Regions from separate parts of the Priestia sp. ST2 genome, predicted to be linked through region 2. Evidence: riboswitches for the same ligand, from Rfam matches in the RefSeq annotation. Region 2 holds a riboswitch; the other holds the start of a gene.
What was found. A riboswitch is a leader RNA that binds a small molecule or an ion and turns the genes downstream of it on or off. The one in region 2 is predicted to bind FMN.
Positions count from the first base shown of each region.

Region 1 (3,429 bases), on a different contig from region 2:
TAATAATTTATCTGATTTTTAGAAATTATACAACAGTAAATTGTGAATTTCCAGCAAATATTGAGGAAAATTTAAAAGCTAAAGGGAAAATATCCGTATATTTTGTTTGAAAATGACTGTTATGTTAGGGGTTAAAGAGTTTTTTGTGAGAAATACAAAAAGAAAATGAAAAAAATAAACCAAAAGGCACAAGCACTGGGATGTGCGTAGATTTACACGTGAAAAGGCTCGTCTTTTTTTTATCGTTTCTACATATAGTGAACTATGAAGGATAGAAGGGTGATGGGCATGAAAAGGTGGAAACTCACGCTGCAGGTTGCTGCTACGTATGTAGGCACCGTTGTAGGAGCCGGTTTTGCAACAGGCAAGGAAATCGTTCAATTTTTTACACAGTACGGGGAACTTGGAATGGTCGGAATTTTGGTCAGCGGCTTGTTTTTTATTTGGCTAGGTTCAAAAATGATGCTGCTTTCGCACGCAATTGGGGCTTCTTCTTATCAGCAGCTTAATACATATTTATTTGGTGATGTGCTTGGAAAAGTGGTAAACGGTGTAATGATTGTCATTTTATTTGGAGTAACTTCAGTCATGCTAGCGAGTACGGGAGCAATAGGAAAAGAACAGTTTGGGCTGTGGCCTCCTGTTGGGATGATTTTTACAATTGTTTTAACTTATATATTTATCGCAAAAGGAATTAACGGTATTTTAATGGTTAATTCTCTTGTTGTGCCGATGATGCTTTCATTTGCTTTTATCATATTTATGCCGAATATCAGCTATTTCTCACTGATTCAAACGAAGCCGGATTTAACGCTCGTCACGCAGTGGAAGTGGGCGGTTAGTCCCTTTTTATATATTTCCCTGAATCTAGCTTTGGCTCAGGCCGTTTTGGTCCCATTAGGAAGCTCGGTGAAAGATAGGAGCGTGATTACAAAAGGGGCCTTAATAGGAGGTTGTGTACTTACGTTTATGCTTGTTTCTACTCATCTTGCCCTTTCCAATTTGCCTTATTCATTTCAACTTGATATTCCGATGAGTGCCGTTGTTAAAAATATCTCAGCGTGGGTGAATGTTTTATTTACGGTAGTTGTGTTGGGCGAGATTTTTACTACATTGATTGGAAATGTATTTGGCATCGCTAAGCAGCTTCAGTCATTTCTTCCCCTCAATGACAAACAAGCTTTTGCGTTTATTATCTTGGCTTGCTTTATTATTGGGCAATTCGGATATGCCCAGCTTCTTGAGTTTTTGTATCCGATATTTGGCTATATTGGACTAGCTTTTGTATGGATGCTATGTATTAAAAAAGAAAAAATAAGCTAAAAGCTGGATTTTAAAAAATAGATGTGAAAAAACGAAGTTAAATGATGTGACAAGTCGATTTTACTTTGCTATAATGTAAAACAAATAAGACTATAGCAGTCGAATATATTATCCTTCGGGGTCGGGTGTAAGTCCCAACCGGCGGTGATAAAGCGTATGCTTTTAAGCCCGTGACCCGTTTTCATACGATGTATGTTAGCGGTGGATCTAGTTAAAATCTAGAGCCGACAGTAAAAGTCTGGATGGGAGAAGGATCAGGAAGCACAGTTGTTTTTTTTGTGTTGAATTAATAAGGGGCACGCTTGCCTTTTTTAAAGCTACCCTTGTTTTTGTACACAAAATATAACTGTTTATTTCGTATACAATTAGCGGAATTTTGCATAGATAAAACTGATTCAGCTCAGCCGACCCCTTGGACATTTGTTCAAGGGGCTTTTTTATTTTCAGTGGTTGGGGGAAAGATAAATATGAAAAAAAAGCAGCTGCTATTTCAAAACGGTATAAGAAGTTGGAATAGCGCCAAAGCAGGTGAAGAAAATGTTCACAGGTATTATTGAAGAAATTGGAAAAATAAAACGTATTCAAAAGGCTACAGAAGCAATTGTTCTTACGATTGATGCGAAGACCGTGTTAGAAGATGTGAACTTAGGAGACAGTATTTCAGTTAACGGCGTTTGTTTAACCGTAACGGCTTACTCTCAAAATGAATTTACGGTCGACGTCATGCCGGAGACGATTAAAGCAAGTACCCTTCAGCTTCTAACCGTTGGATCACGTGTTAACTTAGAGCGGGCGATGGCTGCAAATGGCCGGTTTGGAGGGCATTTCGTTAGCGGACACGTTGATGGAATTGGAACTATTGTAAGCAAAACACGTAAAGGAAATGCTTTTTATTATGAAATTCAAGTCGATCCTGAACTTCGTGAATTTATGATGTTAAAAGGATCTGTTTCCGTAGACGGAACAAGTCTTACTATTTTTGATGTCAGCAACCAATCATTTACTATTTCTCTTATTCCTCATACGGTGCTTCACACAGTCGTTGGAGACAAACAGCGAGGAGACAAGGTGAATATTGAATGCGATATGTTAGCTAAATATATGCATCAGATGATGACAAATAAGTCAACTCCTGGCGCCTCGAATCGTTCAGGTAACATGAAGGATTTATTGCAGCAGCATGGTTTTACAAATTAACAGTGAGGTGAAAGAGATGTTTCATAAAGTAGAAGAAGCCATTGAAGAGTTAAAAAAGGGAAAAGTGGTTATTGTATGCGATGATGAAGATCGAGAAAACGAAGGAGATTTTATTGCATTAGCCGAAAAAACGACGCCTGAGGTTATTAACTTTATGGCTACTCATGGAAGAGGATTAATTTGTACACCTGTTAATGAAGAAATTGCGCATAAATTGAATCTTCACCCGATGGTAGCGAACAATACGGATGTACATGGCACAGCATTTACAGTAAGTATTGATCATATTTCAAGTACAACAGGTATCAGTGCATATGAACGTTCTGCTACCGTTATGGCTCTTGTAAATGAAGCGACGGTAGCAAGTGATTTTCAACGCCCAGGACATATTTTCCCATTGATTGCAAAAGACGGGGGCGTTCTGCAGCGTGCAGGTCATACAGAGGCTGCTGTTGATTTAGCAGTATTAGCAGGAGGAAAGCCTGCGGGTGTTATTTGTGAAATTATGAATGAAGATGGAACAATGGCACGTGTACCGGATTTAACAAAAATTGCAGAGCAATTTGATTTAAAAATGATTACAATAAAAGATTTGATTGCCTACCGCCGCAAACATGACCAGCTTATTAGCCGTGAAGTAGAAGTGAGCTTACCTACGGCATTTGGTGAGTTTAAAGCTGTAGGATATACAAATAAACTTGATAATAAAGAACATGTGGCTCTTATCAAAGGTGATATTGATCATAATAGCCCCGTTCTTGTTCGTGTTCACTCTGAGTGTTTGACTGGAGATGTGTTTGGTTCTGAACGCTGCGACTGCGGTCCTCAGCTTCACGCAGCTCTTATGCAAATTGAAGAAGAAGGACGCGGCATTCTGCTGTATATGCGTCAAGAGGGCAGAGGTATTGG
Region 1 is NZ_JBVVNT010000003.1:257,500-260,928, reverse strand. It holds gene AC0KUU_RS13820 (YkvI family membrane protein) at 289-1,323, shown strand; FMN riboswitch at 1,431-1,581, shown strand; gene ribE (riboflavin synthase) at 1,861-2,520, shown strand; gene AC0KUU_RS13810 (bifunctional 3,4-dihydroxy-2-butanone-4-phosphate synthase/GTP cyclohydrolase II) at 2,537-3,429, shown strand, end outside.
Region 1: another riboswitch for FMN. It lies ahead of ribE (riboflavin synthase); the one in region 2 lies ahead of AC0KUU_RS02690 (ECF transporter S component).

Region 2 (3,429 bases):
CTTTTTGAAGCCAGCTATACGTTTTTAACGTCGAGCTTGTCAAAGGCAATTCTAAATATAGATCACGTAAAAAAGAAGACAGTACATGAAAGCTTTCATTATTTTTACTTACTTTTTCAATGATATAGTGAATAACCCCTAAAAGTTGAATATGAACATAATGCTCATCGAGTTCATATTGATATGCTAACTGATTTTTTGTAAAGCCTACTCTTTGGTATCCAGTCAGCTGCAAAACAAAAAGAGACGCGTCCCGTTCCGTGCAGCCTTTCAAGCACGTTCGGAGCTCTTCGAATAGCTCGGCGGCTAACTCTTGACGCGTTTGCTTTTGAGACATAATATACGTTTTGACCCATTGAATGACCTCAGCATTTTTGGAAATGGGTAAAAACCCTTTTTGAAAATACTGTAGGTTTGATAAGGTCTGAATGAACAAAGTGATTCTTGCTAAAAATAATTGAGTACTGCTTGCGAATTTCCATCCGTCTAAAGCTGGATGAAAGGGTCGAGCCGTCAGTTCATCTTCAAGGCGTGCTTGTCCCTTATCTGTCATCACATACTTTTGATTTTCAGTTTCTTCAATATACTGCTGTTCTTTTAAATATGCAACGCAGGTTTCAAAAGACCGTTTATCTAAGTAAACAAATGACTGAAAAAGAAACGAAATTCCAAAAATTTTTCCGTCTTGAATCGTTTGAGCTGACTTTTTACCTGTTAATAAATGATAAATACCATAGGCGGTTCGCTCACCTTTTAACTGTTTTATACAAAATAAAATGCTAACTTGAATATAATTCAAAGGTGTCAACTTCCTTTCTCATTCATTGTACCAAAAGTGACCAATAGCATGTGAGATAAAGGCTTTTTAGCTCTTTCCTTTATGTATTAAAACGTTTGGGTAAGTGAATAAACCTTGATTTGATAAGCATTCTCAGTGACTTTTCTATTGAAAAGTTTTATAAATCATTTTACAATGAATAAGGAGAAATTTCACTCTTGATTCGCGAAGAGATTATATAATGAGAAATTTTCGAACACTTTACAGGAGGTCTTGTTATGCCAAAATATACAATTGTTGATAAAGATACTTGCATCGCATGCGGCGCTTGCGGAGCAGCAGCACCAGACATTTATGATTATGATGATGAAGGTATTGCATTCGTAACACTAGATGATAACCAAGGTGTAGTAGAAATTCCAGAAGATCTAGAAGATGATATGATGGATGCAATGGAAGGCTGCCCTACGGATTCAATTCGCGTAGCGGATGAAAAATTCGAAGGCGATGCTAATAAATTCGAATAAGTATTGAGCAAACCTGTAGTGTACATGCTGCAGGTTTTTTTATATATAAAAATCGCTCTCCCCGGGAGAGCGATTGAATTAAACAGCAATGCGACGCGTGATCCATTGCTTCATTTTTGAAAACAATAAGACAAAGATAACCCCTGTTGCTGCTCCTTTTATTAAGTTAAACGGCAAAATACCTGCAACGATATATTGACGTGCTTGTTCACTAGACATTTCTGGCGATTGCAAGAAGATTGTATACGCTGGTAAGAAGACATAATAATTTAAGACAGCCATGAGTACCGTCATTACCACCGTACCCGTAACCAAACCTATCGTTACGCCTTTAGCCGTTTTAAATCGGTTGAACATGTATGATACAGGAAGAATGAACAGTAGACCAGCCACAAAGTTAGCCACTTGACCAACTGGAACCCCTGTAGCACTTCCTTGAATTAAATAATTCAATAAATTTTTTATTCCTTCTACTATAACAGCAGCCATCGGTCCAAATACAAGTGCTGCTACGAGTGCAGGAATTTCGCTAAAATCAATTGTTAAAAACGGAGGTAATCCAGGAATTGGGAAATTAATCATCATTAAAATATATGCAATACTACTTAACATTCCTAGTATGACCAGCTTTTGAGTTTTCTTACTTTGTTGCATCTTGCCTCTCTCCTTCTTTGTGATCCACTCTTCAAAGAAGAAAGGTTCAACTTTATATCCCCACGCAAAAACCTCCCAACAAATGATTCGTTGAGAGGAGACATGGCAGGCATATTTAATAAACGTTCATCACATTAAGTTTTGAACGCTGAACCTCCACCTTCTCCCATCCAGACTGTACTGTCGGCTTTGGAATTTCACCAAATCTGCTCGTATGTATTACATATAAGCTCGCGGGCTCAAAACAATTTGTTTTTTACCGCCGGTCGGGAATTTCACCCTGCCCCGAAGATAGACCAATATTTAATTATGAATTTATTATATGTTATCTCGAATTAAAAGTAAATAAAGAAGTTTTTTAATTCCTATTAAATTGATGTATTTTATGAACTTCATTACTGTTTTATATGTAAAATAAGGAAATAAGTGCATAACCAACAGCATTATGACATATTTATAGTTTCAATTTTACGTTTATAATTGTGTATTTGATAACTAATCGTAAAGTTTGAAAAATATAATTGACAGAATTTTTTTAACATGGTAAATTATCAAATATTTGATGATAGTAAAATCCAAGGGAGATGTTCACGTCATGTATAATGTATTAGTAGCTGATTCAATTAGCAATGAAGGTCTTGCTCCACTACTTGAAGCTCCTCATGTGAATCTTACGCGAAAAAAAGTTGAAGAAGTTGAGAATGATTTGCATACGTACGATGCGCTTTTAGTACGGAGTGCTACGACGGTTACAGAGGATTTGCTGGCAAAAATGCCGAATTTAAAAATTGTTGCTCGCGCTGGAGTAGGTGTCGATAATATTGATATTGAAGCCTCAACCAAACGAGGGGTTGTCGTTATTAACGCGCCGAACGGAAATACCATTTCAACGGCGGAACATACATTTGCTATGATGGCTAGCTTGTTTCGGCATATTCCCCAAGGAAATGCTTCAGTCAAAGCGCGCGAATGGAACCGCTCAGCATTTGTTGGAACAGAGCTTAACCGCAAACACCTGGGCATTATCGGATTTGGACGAATTGGCTCAGAGCTTGCCAAACGCGCAAAAGCCTTCAATATGAGCGTGCACGTTTACGATCCTTTTTTAACCTCTTCCCGAGCTGAAAAGCTAGGCGTAGAACTATTATCCCTGGATGAATTACTAGCAGCAGCGGATGTTATTACGGTGCACACTCCGCTTACCAAAGAAACAAAGGGATTGCTCAATCATGACACGTTAGCCAAAACAAAGAAGGGCGTGTTTTTATTAAACTGCGCACGCGGCGGGATCATTGATGAAAAAGCCTTAGTTCATTATTTAGAAATTGGCCATGTTCAAGGTGCAGCTATTGACGTATTTGAAGTTGAGCCGCCGATTGATAACCCTTTGTTACATTTTGATCAAGTTATTACAACCCCCCATTTAGGAGCTTCTACAAAAGAAGCCCAGCTTAACGTTGCTGAAGACGT
Region 2 is NZ_JBVVNT010000001.1:521,242-524,670, reverse strand. It holds gene AC0KUU_RS02700 (YpbB family protein) at 1-799, opposite strand, end outside; gene AC0KUU_RS02695 (ferredoxin) at 1,057-1,305, shown strand; gene AC0KUU_RS02690 (ECF transporter S component) at 1,384-1,959, opposite strand; FMN riboswitch at 2,114-2,256, opposite strand; gene serA (phosphoglycerate dehydrogenase) at 2,555-3,429, shown strand, end outside.